2 regions of the Paenibacillus sp. FSL P2-0173 genome follow, and region 1 is predicted to be linked to the other one. Evidence: predicted binding sites of a transcription regulator. Region 1 holds the regulator's gene; the other holds the start of a gene.

Region 1 (10,261 bases):
ATCGTAAATTTGGATGGGAAACGTATATTGAATACAAAAAGTACGTCATTCCCATTGAAAAATTCCCTGCAAAACTTAAAACAGAAGGTACAGTCAAACGCGATGTCAAAGATATTTTAGAATTGGACCAAGTGTATCAAGCGTATGCATCTCGTTATAATGGCACGCTGGTACGAGATAAGGAATGGTGGCAAGAGCGGATTTTAAATGAGAACTATCGAACTGCGGTATATTACTCAGAAACAGGCGATCCTCAGGGATATGCACTATACAAAATTGAAGATAAACAGTTGAATTGTGATGAGTTGGTATATGAAAATGAGACGGCTCGTCGGGCTTTATGGACTTATTTTGCAAATCATGACTCAATGATAGCCCAAGGTAAATTTAATTACGTTCCAGCAGATGACAATCTGCCATTTTTACTCGATGATCCACGAATTCAACAGGAAACTGTGCCTTATTTTATGGGTCGTATTGTGGATGCAGCTGCTTTTATAGAAAGATACCCTTTTGAACAGATTGGAGAAGAAACAAGTTTAACCTTAAATCTGACTGATCGGTATGCTCCATGGAATGATGGATTATGGAGATTAACGATTACTACGGAGGGGCAAGGACATCTGGAGAGAGTGGATATAAGCAATTCATCTGAAAACGCCATAGTAGCTGACTTGAAACTTGGGATTCAGTCACTGACGACTCTGATGCTTGGCTACCAGCAGGCTGATGATCTGTATAAATGGGGGCGTATTGAAGGTAGCAGTGAGTCTGTGTCTGCCCTTAAACGTGTAATACCGGTAAAACAAACGTTCTTATTGGATTTTTTCTGATAAAGGCCCAGTTAGTTCTTCTTAGGCTCCATCTTTCAGGGAACATAACTTGTGTGGTTATCATAATTTTCAAAACTCTTTCTGTAATGGGAAGAGTTTTTTTATGGTATTGTATAAAACATAATTAGATTGCGAAAAATGGTATTGACCCCTTGGCAAAAATGAATAATGTGCTATAATATGAATATAGTCAAAGAAAGTCAAAGTCAATCAAACCTCGTGCGATTCTGTAGAAGTACTATGCTGATGGATTAGCTGTATAAGGTGATTTTGATAGCAAAGAAGTAAATGAGGATCGAAATGATTTGCGTATAGTTAGGAGCTGACTCTTATGAACATAAGAGAAGTGTATGATTAATCGCAAATAAAGGCCACACTAGAGACAAAACGGTACAATTCCAATGGATGTATCAATAGCCTGAATACAGCTTAGATTCGTGACTTTACCGTTTGGTTAAGTTCAATATACGGCGGACTCTGTGGAGCGTGAAATGTACTTGAATACTTGCGTTTCCGTTAGTGGAGGATGATGAAATGCGCAATGTTTCCGATATTATTGAACAATATTTGAAGAGTATATTGCTGGAAAGTCCCCAAGGTTTAGTGGAGATTCAGCGCAATGATCTGGCTGACCGCTTTTCCTGCGTGCCGTCGCAAATTAATTATGTAATTAGCACCCGGTTTACGCTGGAAAAAGGCTATGTGGTGGAAAGTAAACGCGGTGGCGGGGGCTACATTCGTATTCAGCGAATTCAGCTGCCTGCACAGCATGCCATCCATACACATCTTCATCAGAGCATCGGGGAGGAAATAAGCCAATCGGCAGCAGAAGGTCTAATTTATCAGTTAGAGGAAGCCCATTTTTTAAGCAAAAGGGAAGCTAATTTAATGAAGGCTGCTTTATCAAGGGATACATTATTACTGAAGCTTCCCTATCGTGATCAACTGCGAGCAAGATTGCTTAAGGCTATGCTGATCTCGTTGCTGGCGACCAAATAGTGTGTGAATAGAGACTAACGTTTGGATGTAGGGATTGGTATAAATCCTGACATTGAAGGAGGTGCTTTTATGCTGTGCCAAGAATGTAATATGCGGCCGGCAACTTTGCATTTCACCAAAATTGTGAATGGCGAAAAGACAGAGTTTCATATTTGTGAGACGTGTGCCAAGGAAAAAGGGGAGATGATCCCTGGAACACCTAACGGCTTTTCGATTCATAGCTTGTTGTCGGGGATGCTGGATTTTGACTCCAGTACAAAGAGCCAATCTTCAGGCCACAGCGGTCCGCAGAACCTGCAATGCAAGGATTGTGGCATGACCTATGCACAGTTTAGTAAGCTGGGACGTTTCGGATGCCCGTCGTGCTATCAATATTTTGATAGTCGTCTGGACCCTCTGTTCAAGCGTGTGCATGGCAGTACGAATCATGTTGGTAAAGTTCCGGTTCGCACTGGAGGCCGACTGAAGGTTAAACGGCAAATTGACGATTTGAAAAAAGAGATGCAACAGCATATTGTACAGGAAGAATTTGAATCAGCTGCTGAGCTTAGGGATCAAATCAGAGAGCTTGAAAAAGAAATGACTGAAGAGTAAAGTTTGTGAAGAGTAGGAGGGATGCGTAATGCCCAATATTCGGTTTACGGAGAAGCCGCTAAGTGACTGGATGCGTGGTGATGCTGCGGATTCGGAGATTGTCATTAGCAGCCGGGTGAGAATTGCGCGTAACTTGCAGCATCTGCCTTTTCCCATGCTTGCTACCAATCAGCAGTCGGAAGAAGCACTTCAACGCTTGACGGATATCCTTCAGTATGATGATTTAGGCGGTTTTGGTACTTTCCATACGCTGAAAATATCCGAGTTGGATGAGATCGACAAGCAGGTGCTGGTTGAGAAGCATTTGATTAGTCCAAATTTGGCGAACGAATCTCGTAACGGTGCTGTTTTAATTAGCGATGATGAATCGGTTAGTGTTATGATAAACGAAGAGGATCATCTGCGTATCCAGTGCTTATATCCGGGATGTCAGGTTAGGGAAGCTTGGGAACGCGCTATGATTATTGATGATGCATTTGAAGCGCATGTTGATTATGCATTTGATGATCGGAGAGGTTTTCTGACCAGTTGTCCGACGAATGTCGGCACAGGTATGAGAGCTTCGGTGATGATGCATTTGCCTGCATTAGTTATGACTCATCAAATCAATCGTATATTGTCTGCTGTTTCACAGGTAGGTCTTACAGTTCGTGGCATTTACGGTGAAGGCAGCGAAGCGGTCGGAAATTTGTTTCAGGTATCTAATCAGATTACACTGGGACAAACCGAAGCGGAGATTATTGAGAATCTACATGGCGTGGTGCTACAAATTATTGAGCACGAGCGTTCTGCCAGAGAAAGGCTAATGAATGAATCTATGCTGCGAATTACAGATCGGGTGATGCGTTCATTCGGTATTTTGTCATATGCAGCAGTATTGGATTCCAAGGAGGCTGCACAGCGGCTATCCGATGTACGTCTTGGCGTAGATTTAGGGATTTTGGAGCGTCCTTCCACCGCAGCGATGAATGAGCTGAATGTGATGACACAACCCGGGTTCCTGCAAAAAAGCTTTGGGGATAAAATGAATACCGAAGAGCGCGATATGTACCGGGCGAAGCTGATCCGGCAAAAATTAGGCACAACCCTTTAATATATAGAATGATCTGAAATACACACTGTGGAGGTGCAGGATATATGATGTTTGGAAGATTTACGGAACGTGCACAGAAAGTGCTTGCTTTGGCTCAGGAAGAAGCTGTTCGATTGGGACACAACAACATTGGCACAGAGCACATTTTGCTAGGCCTCATTCGTGAAGGTGAAGGAATAGCCGCGAAAGCCTTAATCGGTTTAGGGCTGGGACTGGAAAAAATCCAGGATGAAGTGGAAACGCTGATTGGACGCGGTCAAGAGCAACCGACGAACATTGCCTATACTCCACGCGCCAAAAAAGTCATCGAACTGTCTATGGATGAAGCCCGCAAACTGGGCCATACCTATGTAGGTACAGAACATATTTTGCTTGGTCTTATTCGTGAAGGTGAAGGCGTAGCAGCGCGTGTACTGAACAACTTGGGCATCAGTCTGAACAAAGCGCGTCAGCAAGTGCTTCAATTGCTCGGCAGCAGCGAGGCTGTTTCCAGCCATCACGGTGCTCCAGCTAATGTCAGCACGCCAACTCTGGACAGTCTGGCACGCGATCTGACGGCATCTGCGAAGGAAAACAACCTGGACCCTGTTATTGGGCGTAGCAAGGAAATTGAACGCGTAATTCAGGTGCTCAGCCGCCGTACAAAGAACAATCCGGTTCTGATCGGTGAGCCTGGGGTAGGTAAAACAGCGATTGCCGAAGGATTGGCCCAAAAAATTATAGCAAATGAGATTCCTGAAACGTTGCGCGACAAGCGCGTAATGACACTGGATATGGGTTCTGTGGTAGCAGGCACCAAGTATCGTGGTGAATTCGAGGATCGTTTGAAAAAAATTATGGACGAGATTCGTCAAGCGGGTAATATCGTATTGTTCATTGATGAGCTGCATACGCTGATTGGTGCTGGTGGAGCGGAAGGCGCAATTGATGCGTCCAACATCCTTAAGCCTGCTCTGGCACGTGGCGAGCTGCAATGCATCGGTGCGACCACGCTGGATGAATACCGCAAATATATTGAGAAAGATGCTGCTTTGGAGCGTCGTTTTCAACCAATTACAGTGGATCAGCCTTCTCCAGAAGAGGCGATTCAAATCTTGTACGGCCTGCGTGACCGTTACGAAGCGCATCACCGTGTAAAGATCACAGATGAGGCTATTGAAGCGGCTGTAAAATTGTCAGATCGTTATATCACCGACCGCTTCCTGCCAGATAAGGCTATTGACCTTATTGATGAAGCGGGCTCCAAAGTAAGGCTGAATTCTTACACTGTACCGCCAAACCTGAAACAGCTGGAAAACCGTCTGGAAGATATCCGTAAGGAAAAGGATTCAGCGGTACAAAGTCAGGAGTTTGAAAAAGCGGCAGCGTTGCGTGATACAGAGCAAAAAATCCGTGAAGAGCTAGACGTGACGAAAAACCAATGGAAAGAACAACAGGGTCGTACAGATTCTGAAGTTACACCAGAGGATATCGCTCAGGTCGTTGCAATCTGGACAGGTGTTCCAGTCAGCAAGCTGAAAGAGGAAGAAACACACCGCTTGTTGAATATGGAAGAGTTGCTGCATGAGCGGGTAATTGGACAGGATGAAGCAGTTAAGGCAGTAAGCCGGGCGATTCGCCGGGCACGTGCCGGACTGAAAGATCCGAAGCGTCCAATTGGTTCCTTTATTTTCCTCGGCCCAACTGGGGTTGGTAAAACAGAATTGGCACGCGCCTTGGCTGAATCCATGTTTGGAGATGAAAATGCGGTTATCCGTATTGATATGTCCGAATATATGGAGAAGCACTCCACGTCCCGTCTGGTAGGAGCACCTCCAGGGTACGTTGGATATGAAGAAGGCGGTCAGCTGACTGAGAAGGTACGTCGTAAGCCATACTCTGTTGTGTTGCTGGATGAAATTGAAAAAGCACACCCAGAAGTATTCAATATTCTTCTGCAAGTGCTGGAAGATGGTCGTCTAACAGATTCCAAAGGTCGTGTCGTCGATTTCCGTAACACACTCATCATCCTAACATCTAATGTTGGTGCACAGGCGATTAAACGTAACTCCACGCTTGGTTTTACAGCTGTAGTGGACGCTGGGGCGGATTACGATAATATGAAGGGCAAAGTGATGGATGAACTGAAGAAAAGCTTCCGTCCTGAGTTCTTGAACCGGATTGATGAAATTATCGTTTTCCATTCTCTCGAAGAAAAACATATTGCCGAAATTGTGTCACTCATGTCTGAGGAGCTGCGTAAGCGCCTGAATGAGTATGAGGTGGACTTCGAGTTGACAGACAACGCTAAAAAATTCCTTGCCAAGGAAGGCTTTGACCCAGCGTATGGTGCGCGTCCATTGCGTCGTGCAATCCAGAAGCATATTGAAGATCGCCTGTCCGAGGAACTGTTGACTGGCAACATTACTAAGGGTGACTCTCTCTTCATTGATGAGGAGAATGGTGCATTGACTGTAACGAAAAAGGATAATGTATCTGCCAAGTCCTAAAGCAGTTTACTAAATAAATAGTAGAAAAGGGTGTCTCGCAGGCTGGAAAGCTATTGCGAAGACACCCTTTTTGTGTATAAAACACGGTAAAATGGTTGGGTAAATGCTTTGGGAAAGTTTGTGATATTGCTTTACGTCCGCCAAGCTTCAATGGTAAACTTTTATTGTTACAGCTCTTTCTGGGCTGTATGAACATAAATTTGACATTATCGTCGTCAATAAGGAGCCCAGGAATAAAGTATGGCTAAAGTGAAAACTAAATTTTCCTGTACGGAATGTGGTTATGAATCGCCCAAATGGTACGGAAAATGTCCTGGATGCCAGGCATGGAATTCCATGGTCGAAGAAACGGAAAGCGTTGTAAAAACTCAAGGAATGGGGTCTTCCCTTCTTACTCATAGCACAAAAGACAAGCCACTGCCTATTATAGAGGTGGAGAGTGGCAAAGAAACGCGAATTTTGACGGGAATTGGCGAATTGAATCGAGTACTCGGTGGAGGTGTGGTGCCGGGTTCACTCGTTTTGGTGGGCGGTGATCCGGGAATCGGTAAATCTACGCTTATGCTGCAAACATCTAATGAGCTGGCTTTAACTGGTTTAAAGGTGCTATACGTGTCTGGTGAGGAATCTGTCCGTCAAACGAAACTACGTGCAGATCGGCTCGGTGCCTTGTCCCCCAGCCTATACGTATTATGTGAGACGAATTTGGAGACGATTGAAGAAGCGGTGGACAGCTTGAAGCCGGAATTTTTGGTCATCGACTCGATACAGACCGTATATTTGCCTGAGGTGACGAGTGCACCAGGTAGTGTGGCTCAGGTGCGGGAGTGTACTTCACGCTTTATGCGAATTGCCAAGGGGCTAGGTATTGCTACGGTATTGGTGGGACATGTGACCAAGGAAGGGGCCATTGCAGGTCCACGTTTGTTGGAACATATGGTTGATTGTGTGCTTTATTTTGAAGGAGAGCGTCATCATACGTATCGGCTTTTGCGTGCAGTTAAAAACCGTTTCGGTTCTACAAATGAAATTGGTATTTTTGAAATGGCTGAAAGCGGTTTGCGTGAGGTGTCAAATCCTTCTGAACTATTCCTGTCTGAACGACCACTGGGGGTAGCGGGTTCTACTGTTGTAGCCAGTATGGAAGGAACCCGACCTGTATTGGTTGAACTGCAAGCATTGATTGCAGCTACGCATTTTCCATCTCCGCGCCGAATGGGCACAGGAGTCGATCATCATCGAATGGGATTAATCATAGCCGTGCTAGAAAAGCGGATGGGCATGTTTTTGCAAAACCAGGACGCCTATCTCAACGTAGCTGGAGGCGTGAAGTTGGATGAACCGGCGGTGGATTTGGCTATAGCTGTGAGCATTGCTTCCAGCTTTAGGGATGCTCCTACCAAGCCGTACGATGTGATTTTTGGCGAGGTGGGACTGACAGGTGAGGTACGTGCGGTATCCCGAGCAGAACAGCGAGTACGGGAAGCGGAGAAACTAGGTTTCAAACGGGTGATCATGCCGGAGAAAAGCTTGAAGGGCTGGACACATCCGAAAGGGATTCAAATTATAGGAGTAGGAACGGTGGCAGATGCACTGGCAGCCGCATTAGATTAGGGGGCATTGAGAATGAAAGAAGCGAGCCAACTGGATAAAATGAACGATTTGCTGCGGCTTGTGGCACCGGGAACTCCCTTTCGCGACGGGTTGGAAAACGTTTTGCGTGCCAAAACGGGTGCTCTTCTGGTCGTTGGCTATAGCCCAGAAGTTATGGAAGTGGTGGATGGCGGTTTCTCCATTAATTGTGATTTTTCGCCGAATTATTTGTATGAGTTGGCTAAAATGGACGGCGCAATCATATTGAGCGAGGATTTAAAACGAATTTTATATGCCAATACGCAACTGATTCCGGACTCCTCCATTTCTTCAATTGAAACAGGAATTCGGCACCGGACAGCAGAACGAGTTGCAAAGCAGACTGGCAAACTAGTGGTTTCTATTTCCCAGCGGCGTAATATTATTACCTTGTATCAGGGGACATTACGGTATGCGCTCAAGGAAATCGGGGTTATTTTGACGAAAGCCAATCAGGCTATTCAGACGTTAGAGAAATATAGATCCGTGTTGGGGCAAGCCTCTACGAATTTGACAGCTTCTGAATTTGAAGAGCTGGTTACCATGCCGGAGGTCGTTAATGTCATCCAGCGGATCGAAATGGTGCTGCGCATCAAAATGGAGATCAAACGATTTATTAACGAGCTCGGAAATGAGGGCCGTCTGATTAGTATGCAGATGGAAGAGCTTGTCAGCAACATTGAGGAAGAAGCATGGTTGCTGTATAAGGATTATGCCAAAGACGATAGCGACGAGAAGATTCGTGAAATTATATTGGGACTCAAACGTTCTACGGACGACGAATTGTTGGATGTGAATCATATTGTACGTTTACTAGGCTACCCTTCTTCAGCTGCGACATCAGAAGAGTATATTGCTGCACGCGGCTATCGGGTACTGAACAAGATACCGCGTTTGCCGAATGTGATTATTCATAATCTGGTGGAGCGGTTTGGACGTTTTCCGCATGTCATGACAGCAACGATAGAAGAACTGGATGAAGTGGATGGTATTGGAGAGGTTCGTGCGCGTACGATTAAAGAAGGTCTTAAACGTTTGCAGGAACAAGTTTTCATTGACAGGCAAATGTAAATGTAATACAGTGAAAGGATTATAATGGAACAATTCATACATTGAGGTGAAGAGATGATTACCAAATCAATTCCGAACATGTGTACCTTAGGTAACTTGTTTCTCGGAATGATCGCCATTTTATTGGCTGTAGACGGAAAATACAGTCTTGCCGCTATTATGGTTATTGTCGCCATGTTGTTGGACGGACTGGATGGAAGGATGGCCCGGGTCCTGAATGCCCAAAGCGAATTCGGTAAAGAACTGGACTCCTTATCAGATATGATATCTTTTGGTGTTGCTCCCGCAGTTATTATGTACATGGTTGCTTTTCATGATGCGAATTCGGCTCTCGCTTGGACGGTTACTGCCATTTTCCCGATGTGCGGAGCGTTGCGTTTGGCTCGATTTAACGTACGTCCTGGTGTACCAGGTTATTTTACGGGTTTGCCAATTCCGGCAGCAGGTGGGGTATTAGCGACTTTGTCCTTATTCCATAACGATATTTCATTGTTATACATGTCGATTGCCATGTTGCTGGTTTCTTATTTGATGGTCAGCTCCATGAGATATCCTAATTTTAAAAAGGTCGGCCTCCCAAAAAAAGCGATCTGGGTTGCTCCATGGGTCGTAATTGCAGCGGTGGTGTTGGCTGTTAAATTCCCTGACCAGCTGTCGAAGCTGATTTTTGTACCGCTGGTGCTGTATGCATTGTATGGCATGAAGCTGAACATTCGTAAGCTGTCACGCAGACGTGGACGTGGTCGGGAGCGTTCCAGTCAGGAAGAACAGGACGATCAATATCGTCATTCACAGCGTTAGTATCAAGCAAGAATAAGAATAAGCATTTATTTCCTTGAAGCATTTCAGGGAGATAAATGCTTTTTTTTATGCATAAAAAGTGAAAATACAGGGTTAGTTATGTTGGAAATGGATCATACTGGTAAGAGAAATGCTATGTATCCAATAAATAGCAGACTATATGAAAAGAAAATAAAGGAGGTATAGAGACTCAATGTGGAGAAAGGCTATTTTAACTTTTACAGGATTGTGCGGAGCATGGTTTGGCTATACGTTATACCAGCGGGTAGGAGGCATTGTAACGTGGATGCCGCAATGGTTGAGTGATGGGTCTTTACCAGGAATGATTGTTTGGATGATGGCGGGAGCAGTGCTATTTATGGCTGGGTGTTCATTCGCAGGGGCATCCGTGGCGAATCGGTTGCAGCAGGGCATTGAAGGCTTGGTACGAATTCCGATGAACGAGATGATGGCAGGTGTGATTGGTTTAGCGGTGGGATTGATACTTTCCTTAGCAGTTTACCCGCTTTTTTCATGGTTGGGGGCCCCGGGTCAACTTATCCAGACGGCTGTTACCGTGATATGCGGATATGTAGGATTGATGGTTGGGCTAGAAAAGCGGGACGAGCTGTCATCCTTTTGGAGTTCTGGTTTTTTTGGTCGGGGAACGGGTGTAGAAGAACGCAAGCTGGAGGAACATAAAATATTGGACACCAGCGTCATTATAGATGGGCGTATTGCGGATATTTGCAAAACAGGTTTTATTGAAG
Region 2 (10,261 bases), on a different contig from region 1:
CTGCTAAAGGATCTTTATATCGTCTCAGAAGGTTTCTTGTTCACTGACGGGATTAATCGGGATATCGTTCGGAAAAACTGTTGTAAGAGGGCTTATTTGCGGGGCGCCTTTATGGCAGGTGGCTCTGTCAACAATCCTGAAGGATCGTCTTACCACCTTGAAATTTCTTCGATGTATGAGGAGCATTGTCAGGCACTCGTTGATCTTGCGAATGAATTTCATCTAAATGCTCGCTGTATTGAGCGAAAAAAAGGTTTTATTCTCTACATCAAGGAAGGCGAGAAGATCATTGAGCTGCTTAGCATCATTGGGGCGCATCAAGCCTTGTTCAAATTTGAAGATGTACGCATTATGCGCGATATGCGCAATTCCGTAAATCGCATTGTCAATTGTGAAACGGCTAATTTGAACAAGACGATCGGAGCTGCTGTCCGGCAAATTGAGAATATTAAGTTGCTGGAGAGGGAAGTTGGTTTGGAGACCTTGCCGGATAAACTGCGTGAAGTGGCAGAAATTCGTCTCGCTCATCCCGATTTGAATTTAAAAGAAGTCGGGGAAATGCTCAAAGGGGTCGTGAGTAAATCGGGTGTAAATCATCGGCTTCGCAAAATTGATGAGATGGCTGACAAAATCAGGGGCGAAAATGGCCTGATTCCGTAAAAAGAATGTCCGTGGGGCTTTCAGCCCCGGTTTTTTTAGTTTTTTTTCTAGTGTCTGTCCCGGGTTAATGTTATAATGTGATAAATAAAATGGAGTAAGTAGTGTCCAGATTTATTTGATGAGGGGGTAAGCTGACATGTCAAAACATCCGGTAGTCGTACGCTTGAAAACAGGACTGCACGCCAGACCTGCTGCGTTGTTCGTACAGGAAGCGAATAAATATTCATCTGAGATTTTTGTGGAAAAAGAAGACAAAAAGGTTAATGCCAAGAGCATCATGGGTATTATGAGTCTTGCCATCAGTACAGGTACTGAAATCAATATTAGTGCTGAAGGTGCGGACGCCGAACAGGCTGTAAACGCTTTAGTAAGTTTGGTTAGTAAGGTAGAACTGGAAAATCAATAAACAAATATTTGCTTTGTAATATGGTGTATGCTCTTAGTGAAAAGCCCCTTTGGGGCTTTTTTTGTATCCAGAAAAAAGTCTTCGAAAACTCCTCCGTTAACTGTTTTATGGATGGATTTGTTGAATATAGACACTGTATTAAGTTCAAACTATAAATAATTAAAATCCCCGTGGTCATGCTCTGTTTCGGAAATTTGTACGCTTGGCTGCAACCTTTTTCCGTCTTTTCCGTCTGGAAGGTACAAACATTTTCAAGAAAGAGGTTGAATTCAATGAGACTTTGGACAAAAACAGTAGCCACGGCAGTTCTCGCAGGAGCATTAATGGCAGGGGGAGTAGCAGGAGGATTATGGACGGGGGCAGATCGTGCTTATGCTGCGTCAACAGCTTCGACGGTAAACGGTGTAATTAATGTGACTGGAAGCGGGGAAGTATTGGCGAAGCCCGATATTGCTTATCTCTCTATCGGTGTACAATCGGAAGGGAATACGGCAGCCGCTGCTCAAAAAGCCAATGCTACAAAATTGAACAAGGTTACACAACTGCTGAAAGAAAAGTGGAGCATTAGCGCAGATGACATTCAGACCAGCCAGTTTTATGTACAGCCTAACTACACCTATAACGAAAAAGAAGGGCAGAAGCTCAAAGGCTACACTGCCAACCATACACTTTCCGTCAAATACCGCGATTTGGATAAAATCGGTCAGTTGTTGGATGAGGCGACCAAGTCCGGAGCCAATAACGTAGATAATGTACGTTTTTCCGTGGAAAATCCTTCGACTTATGAAGAAGAAGCCATTACTAAGGCATTGGGAAGCGCACAATCTAAAGCCAGTGCTGTAGCTAAGGCAGCCAAACGAGGGTTAGGTGTCCTTGTGAGTGTGACGGTAGATGGCGGAGAAGCACAAATCTTTACACAACGTGAAAATGCCATGTCAAAATCGCTCTTGGACGTAGCAGGTGGCGGGACAGAGATACAATCGGGGCAAGTAACAGTGAAAGTTCAGGTGTCGGCTCAATACGAAATGAACTAATATAGATCATCAAACGAAGCCACAAGCGGCCTGCATCATGTGCAGGCTGGCTTGCTGGCTTTTTTTGTATACCGAAACCTTTTTGTAATGAGTCTGTCATAGCTAAGGGTTATTAGGTGTACATATTGAAATCGGAGAGTGTACAGATTGTAAACTACATACAATAGGGTATAGATATAATATTAAAAGTAGTTACCACACATAGACAATACAGATCATTAACAGGAGGAATATTTAATATGAGTAAGCATGCAAAAAAATGGGGTTCAGCACTGCTGGCGGCAGGGATTTTCGCAGGAGTCACAGCTGTTCCCGTTTCCTATATCCAGGCAGCATCGACGAAACAGCAGCAAGCGACAACACAGCAACCAGGAATCACCATCCAATGGAATGGTAAAACGTTGCCCGCTAAAGGTGTGCAAGTGAACGGGAGTACAATGATTCCGGTGGCCGCACTGCGCGACAGCTTGGGGATTCCAGTAAGCTATGATGCGAAAACAGCGACATATACCGTAGGTAGCGGGTACAATAAACTTTACATTATGGCTTCTTCCTCGGATGCCTACGTCAACGTCAATGGAATCAATACACGTAGTATGGATGCCAAACAGATCGCTGGGAAGCTATATATTCCTATGAGTTTGCTGAAAGACTATCTGGGCATAGATGCTCAATGGAATGCAGCTCAGAAAACAGTAACGCTGAGTAAAAGCCAGCTAAATCCGATTACAATTGCGTCTCAAACACTTCCAGCTTCGAGTAGTGCGAAGGTGTCCTACAAAATTAAGTACCCGCAAATCAGCGGTAGCCAGCTGAATTCTGAGGCTCAACAGGCCATTAACAATGTGCTTAAAAAGCATGCAGAAGGTATATTGGCAGCAGGCAAAAAGATGATGGCTGAGGGAGAGGCTACAACAGAAAGACCGTATGAGTTCGGAAATGATTTTGTGATTGCCTATAACAAAGATGGTATTCTGAGTGTGATTATGCAGGACTACTCGTATACGGGTGGCGCGCATGGCATGACGGCACGTAAAGGATATACGTTCTCGCTCGCTGATGGTAAACTGCTGCAATTGTCTGACGTATTGAAGGCAAATCCGAACTACAAAAAGTTCCTCAATGCTGATTTGAAGAAAAAAATCGATGCACTTCAGGCTGGCGAAGGATTCGGCAAATTTAAAGAGCTGGCGGCAGATCAGAATTTTTATGTGACGAACAGTGGAGTAACAATCGTGTTTGATTTGTATGATTATGCGCCATACGCGTATGGAATTCCGGAGTTTACCTACTCGTTCGGTCAATTGCTGCCTCAAGGCGGAAAGCCTTTTGCGGGACAGAATGAATAGTAGAAATAAATAAGTCCAATTGTCTATAACCTAAAAAACAATAAAGCAAAAAAGCTGCCTACCGGATAAGAAAGTCCGGAGCAGCTTTTTCATTTACCAGTTATCGAAAGAGGTAAATTTCTTCTCTTATACACCTTCTGGAGAGGAGCTAGTTAGCACTTTATCAATAATACCGTATTCCTTGGCATCATCAGCAGACATGAAGTAGTCACGGTCTGTATCTTTTTCAATGCGCTCCAGTGGTTGGCCTGTGCGATCTGCGAGAATGCGGTTCAGTTTATCACGCATTTTCAGAATGCGGCGTGCGCGGATTTCGATATCCGTTGCCTGGCCTTGTGCACCACCCAGGGGTTGGTGAATCATAATTTCACTGTTTGGCAAAGCGAAACGTTTACCTTTGGCGCCTGCATTCAGCAAAAACGCGCCCATGGAAGCCGCCATACCTACGCAAATCGTAGATACGTCAGGTTTAATGTATTGCATCGTATCGAAAATGGCCATACCAGCTGTAATGGAACCGCCAGGGCTGTTAATATACAAGTGAATATCTTTTTCAGGATCTTCGGCAGCCAAAAACAGCATTTGCGCAATTATAGAGTTGGCTACAACGTCATTGACGTCCGAGCCTAACAAAATAATGCGATCCTTTAACAGTCTGGAATAAATGTCATAGGCGCGTTCGCCGCGGTTACTTTGTTCTACTACCATAGGAACATAGCTCACGTCAAAAAACCTCCCTTAAATATCGTTAGTGGATTTGGTGGACATGCCGATTACACGTCCCTTATTTATAAACTGTTACCGTATTAACCACATGATAAACAATTTCAAACAAAAAGTCAAAGAAAGTCAAACTAATGATTAAAAAAAAGAGCCCTCAGCGCTCTTATTGGTTAAAACATTATATAGAAGCATCTAAGCGTTCATTTAAAATGGCGCGCCCGCGAGGAATCGAACCTCGATCTCAGGCTCCGGAGGCCTACGTCATATCCGTTGGACCACGGGCGCATAGTTGATTCAATGCAAACAACTAACTAATTAAACAGCTAATTGGAAACAAAGATGATTATATGATATACAGCAGTGAATTGCAAGCTTTTATTAAATGCGCATATTCAGATAAATGGTTGAGAAATATAGGTTCAGATAGACTTGCATATGGAGCAAATATTGGTTAAGATATACGTGGGACTTAAAAAGTTATCCCGGGACGTTTTGAGACCAGTTAGAGATAGAGCATTAGAGACAGAACTTAGAAGTGTGCGGGAGTGGAAAGCATGCGAAAGATATTAGAAATACAGAAGCAGCTTCTGCCCGACCTCATGGATGTTTTGAAAAAAAGGTACACGATCCTGCATCAGATTATGCTGTCCGATGTTGTTGGACGCAGAACACTGGCAGCTTCACTGAACATGACTGAGCGCGTGTTGCGCGCCGAAACCGATCTTCTTAAAGCTCAGGGGCTAATTGAGATTGAGAGTGTAGGCATGAAGGTGAGCAAAGCAGGACTGGATCTGCTGGAACAGCTGGAGCCGATTGCGAACAACTTGTTCGGCCTGTCCCAATTGGAGGACCAGATTCGTCAAGCCTATGGTTTGAGAAAGGTGGTTGTCGTTCCAGGGGATTCGGATGCTTCTCCGTTAACAAAGCAGGAGCTGGGGCGCGCTGGAGCAAAAGCGTTGCTGAGTGTTATGGACGACGAGGATGTGGTCGCTGTAACAGGTGGCACGACGATTGCCGACGTGGCGGAACAACTGGCACTACCTTCTAATGGCCCACTTAAGGGTGGGTGGTTTGTACCGGCACGCGGAGGTTTGGGAGAAAGCATGGAAATGCAGGCCAACACAATTGCTTCCACAATGGCGCGCAAGGTAGGCGCTCAATACCGTCTGCTCCATGTACCGGATTTGCTCAGCAATCATGCTTACAACTCCTTGCTTGAAGATACGAACATTCAGGATATATTGAACCTGATTCGCGAGAGTCGTATCATCATTCACGGGATAGGCAACGCCATAGCGATGGCACATAGACGTAAACTTGATCCCGAAACCTTTGCCCAGATCAGCAGTGAAGGAGCGGTAGCCGAATCGTTTGGTTATTACTTTAACGAAGATGGCGTCGTTGTTCACAGAATGCTGACGCTTGGACTCCGATTGGAGGACATTAGGCGTACCGATACGGTGCTAGGTGTAGCTGGAGGCAAAAACAAGGCGGCCGCTATTCATGCGGTACTGCGTTTCGGGCAAGAGGACATTCTAGTCACCGACGAAGGCGCTGCTGTTGAGATTGTAAGTCGTTATTTAAATGATTAATATAGGATTTATGAATAATGTTGTCTTGACGGGCTTTCGGGTCTGTCTTGAATATATAAAACTAAACTAAACGAACTTTGGGAGGAACTCACTCATGACAGTTAAAGTTGGTATTAACGGTTTCGGACGTATTGGACGCCTTGCTTTCCGCCGGATTCAAAATGTGGAAGGTATTGAAGTAGTAGCAATCAATGACTTGACAGATTCCAAAATGTTGGCACATTTGTTGAAATATGATACAACACAAGGTAATTTCCAAGGACAAGTAGAAGTACATGACGGCTTCTTCAAAGTAAACGGTAAAGAAGTTAAAGTTTTGGCTAACCGCAACCCTGAAGAACTGCCTTGGGGAGACCTGGGTGTAGACATCGTTCTGGAATGTACAGGTTTCTTCACAACTAAAGAAGCTGCTGAGAAACATTTGAAAGGCGGCGCTAAAAAAGTTGTTATCTCCGCTCCAGCTACTGGCGACATGAAAACTGTCGTTTACAACGTAAACCATGAAATTCTGGACGGAACTGAAACTGTAATCTCCGGTGCTTCTTGCACAACAAACTGCCTGGCTCCTATGGCTAAAACACTGCAAGATAAATTTGGTATCGTTGAAGGCTTGATGACTACAATTCATGCTTACACTGGCGACCAAAACACTTTGGATGCTCCACATGCTAAAGGAGACTTCCGTCGTGCTCGTGCAGCAGCTGAAAACATCATTCCTAACACAACTGGTGCTGCTAAAGCAATCGGTTTGGTTATCCCTGAGTTGAAAGGTAAATTGGATGGCGCGGCTCAACGTGTTCCAGTACCTACAGGTTCCCTGACTGAGCTGGTAACAGTTCTGGAGAAAAACGTAACTGCTGAAGAAATCAACGCTGCGATGAAAGAAGCTTCCGATCCTGAAACTTATGGATACACTGAAGATCAAATCGTTTCTTCCGACATCAAAGGTCTTACTTTCGGTTCTTTGTTTGATGCAACTCAAACTAAAGTTCTGACTGTTGGCGACAAACAACTGGTGAAAACTGTAGCTTGGTATGACAATGAAATGTCTTACACTGCACAATTGATCCGCACGTTGGAATACTTCGCAAAACTGGCTAAATAAGAACAGTCTTATTGAGCAACATCATAGAGCGGAAACAGGTTATTGTTTCCGCTCTTTATATATCAAATGTGCCTTGAATTCCTGATTCGTAAAATTATAAGGGTGCGGAGGAATATGGAGATGAACAAAAAGAGCGTACGTGATATAGAACTGAATGGAAAACGGGTGTTTGTTCGTGTAGATTTTAACGTTCCGGTTGAGGACGGTAAAATTACGGATGACAAGCGTATTCGTGAAACCTTGCCAACCATTAACTACCTGATTGAAAAAGGTGCAAAAGTTATTTTGGCGAGTCACTTTGGACGTCCAAAAGGTCAGGTTGTTGAATCCATGCGTCTGACTCCTGTTGGCGTACGTTTGTCTGAGCTGCTGAAAAAACCAGTAGTTAAAGTGGACGAATCGGTAGGCGAAGCTGTTAAAGCGAAAGTGGCTGAACTGCAAAACGGCGACGTGCTGTTGCTTGAAAATGTACGTTTCTATGCAGGGGAAGAAAAGAATGATCCTGAATTGGCGAAGCAATTTGCTGAATTGGCCGACGTTTTCGTGAATGACGCATTTGGTGCAGCACACCGTGCTCATGCTTCCACAGAAGGTATCGCGCATCTTCTTCCGGCTGTTTCCGGCTTGCTGATGGAGAAAGAATTGTCTGTAATCGGTAAAGCTCTTTCAAACCCAGATCGTCCTTTTACAGCCATTATCGGCGGTTCCAAGGTAAAAGACAAAATCGACGTGATTGACAACCTGCTGAACATTGCAGATAACGTAATCATTGGCGGTGGTTTGGCTTATACATTCTTCAAAGCTCAAGGTCATGAAGTGGGTCAATCTCTACTGGATGAATCCAAACTGGACGTAGCTCTTGGATTTATCGAAAAAGCGAAGAAACTCGGCAAAAACTTCTACCTTCCGGTTGATATTGTTGTATCTGACGATTTCAGCGCTACGGCGAACACAAACATTGTGGATATCGACGGCATTCCTGCAGATTGGGAAGGCGTGGACATCGGACCGAAAACACGTAAAATCTATGCAGATGTGATCAAAAACTCCAAATTGGTTGTTTGGAATGGACCAATGGGTGTATTTGAAATCGAACCTTTCGCTGGTGGTACTCGTGAAGTAGCGGAAGCTTGCGCAACAACTGAAGCATACACCATCATTGGTGGCGGTGATTCAGCGGCTGCGGCTGAAAAATTCCACTTAGCTGACAAAATGGATCATATCTCCACTGGCGGCGGCGCATCTCTGGAATTTATGGAAGGCAAAGCACTTCCGGGTGTCGTTGCACTGAACGATAAATAATCAAACGCAATATGCGTGAATAAAGCTTTAGGGCACCTAATAGTTAGGAGTTGAAACCATTGAGAACACCGATTATCGCGGGTAACTGGAAGATGTTTAAAACCGTACCAGAAGCTAAAACTTTCATCGAAGAGATCAAAGGCAAAGCAGAGGTTGCAGGAGTGGAAAGCGTGATTTGCGCACCATTTACGAATCTTCCTGCTCTGGTTGAAGCAGTAAAAGGCACGTCTATTAAAATTGGAGCACAAAACCTGCACTTTGCAGAAGATGGCGCATTTACAGGTGAAATTAGCGGTGGAATGCTGAAAGATCTGGGCGTAGACTACGTTGTGATCGGACACTCCGAGCGTCGTGAATATTTTAATGAAACAGACGAAACGGTGAACAAAAAGGTTCATGCAGCATTCCGTCATGACCTGACTCCAATCGTATGTGTAGGCGAAAAGCTGGAAGATCGTGAAGCTGGACAAACCAAAGAGGTTGTAAAAGTGCAAACTGTAGCAGCTTTTGCTGGTTTGGCTAAGGATCAGGCTGCACAAGTAGTTGTTGCTTATGAGCCAATCTGGGCCATCGGAACAGGCAAATCCTCCACTTCGCAGGATGCGAATGAAGTGATTTCCTATATCCGTAGTCTGATTAAAGAGCTGTATGATGAAAATACAGCAAATGCTGTACGTATTCAGTATGGTGGCAGTGTAAAACCTGAAAATGTTACTGAGTACCTGGGTCAAAGCGATATCGACGGCGCGCTTGTGGGCGGTGCCAGTCTTCAACCGGCGTCGTACATCGCGCTTGTTGAGGGGGCGAAGTAAGATGACAGCACCAAAACCGGTAGCTTTAATTATTATGGACGGGTTCGGATTGCGTGACACCGTAGAAGGTAATGCGGTTGCGCAGGCCAACAAACCGAATTACGACCGGTATTTACAACAGTATCCTCATACAACGCTGACGGCTTCTGGCGAAGCAGTGGGTCTGCCTGAAGGACAAATGGGTAACTCCGAAGTAGGTCACTTGAACATCGGCGCAGGCCGAATTGTATATCAAGACTTGACTCGTATTTCGAAGTCCATTCGTGACGGTGAGTTCTACGACAATGAAACACTGGTTAAAGCAGTGCAACATGCTAAGAAGAACAACACGAAACTTCACCTGTACGGACTGTTGTCTGACGGCGGCGTGCATAGCCATATCAGCCATCTGTTCGCTATGCTGGACTTGGCGAAAAAAGAAGGCTTAACTGAAGTGTACATTCATGCTTTCATGGATGGACGCGACGTTATGCCTGACAGCGGCGTAGGCTTCATGCAGCAACTGATCGCCAAAATTCAAGAAGTGGGCGTAGGCAAAATTGCGACTGTACAAGGACGCTATTATGCTATGGACCGCGACAAACGTTGGGAACGTGTGGAGAAATCTTACCGTGCAATCGTATACGGAGAAGGCCCTCAATACACAGATCCAATGGAAGCATTGAAAGAATCGTATGAAAAATCAGTGTTCGACGAATTTGTGGAGCCAACGGTTATTGTGAAGGCTGACGGAAGTCCTGTAGGGCTGGTCGAAAGCAATGACTCTGTTATCTTCCTCAATTTCCGTCCTGACCGTGCGATTCAACTGTCTCAGGTATTTACAAACGCGGACTTCCGTGGTTTTGACCGTGGCCCGAAATTGCCTAAAGATTTGCACTTTGTTTGCCTGACGTTGTTCAGCGAAACGGTTGAAGGCTTTGTAGCTTACGAACCGAAAAACCTGGATAACACGTTTGGTGAAGTGTTGGTTCAAAACAACAAAAAGCAATTGCGTATTGCTGAGACTGAAAAATATCCGCACGTTACTTTCTTTTTCAGTGGCGGACGTGATGTGGAGCTTCCTGGCGAAACTCGTATTTTGATCAACTCGCCTAAAGTGGCTACATATGACTTGCAGCCGGAAATGAGTGCGTATGAAGTAGCGGATGCTGCTGTTAAGGAAATCGAAGCCGACAAGCATGATGCGATTATCCTGAACTTTGCCAATCCGGATATGGTTGGACACTCCGGTATGCTGGAGCCAACGATTAAGGCGGTAGAGACGACGGATGAATGTGT

Evidence for each region. Region 1 encodes CtsR, which represses protease genes until heat stress. Its sites were predicted from a motif close to ATGGTCAATAAAGGTCAAACA; they were not measured.
Region 2: the regulator CtsR is predicted to act here: its motif matches at 4,285-4,305, upstream of clpP (ATP-dependent Clp endopeptidase proteolytic subunit ClpP).

What each region holds. Positions count from the first base shown of each region.
Region 1 covers NZ_JBBOYK010000009.1:519-10,779, forward strand. Annotated here, with positions in the region: gene MKX30_RS26755 (GNAT family N-acetyltransferase) at 1-833, shown strand, start outside; gene MKX30_RS26760 (CtsR family transcriptional regulator) at 1,368-1,832, shown strand; gene MKX30_RS26765 (UvrB/UvrC motif-containing protein) at 1,902-2,426, shown strand; gene MKX30_RS26770 (protein arginine kinase) at 2,455-3,519, shown strand; gene clpC (ATP-dependent protease ATP-binding subunit ClpC) at 3,564-6,008, shown strand; gene radA (DNA repair protein RadA) at 6,249-7,622, shown strand; gene disA (DNA integrity scanning diadenylate cyclase DisA) at 7,635-8,711, shown strand; gene pssA (CDP-diacylglycerol--serine O-phosphatidyltransferase) at 8,766-9,512, shown strand; gene MKX30_RS26795 (PIN/TRAM domain-containing protein) at 9,706-10,261, shown strand, end outside.
Region 2 covers NZ_JBBOYK010000005.1:22,029-32,289, forward strand. Annotated here, with positions in the region: gene whiA (DNA-binding protein WhiA) at 1-660, shown strand, start outside; gene MKX30_RS23265 (HPr family phosphocarrier protein) at 797-1,066, shown strand; gene MKX30_RS23270 (SIMPL domain-containing protein) at 1,339-2,100, shown strand; gene MKX30_RS23275 (PdaC/SigV domain-containing protein) at 2,340-3,449, shown strand; gene clpP (ATP-dependent Clp endopeptidase proteolytic subunit ClpP) at 3,576-4,172, opposite strand; tRNA gene MKX30_RS23285 (tRNA-Arg) at 4,383-4,457, opposite strand; gene MKX30_RS23290 (sugar-binding transcriptional regulator) at 4,727-5,764, shown strand; gene gap (type I glyceraldehyde-3-phosphate dehydrogenase) at 5,859-6,869, shown strand; gene MKX30_RS23300 (phosphoglycerate kinase) at 6,990-8,171, shown strand; gene tpiA (triose-phosphate isomerase) at 8,231-8,983, shown strand; gene gpmI (2,3-bisphosphoglycerate-independent phosphoglycerate mutase) at 8,985-10,261, shown strand, end outside.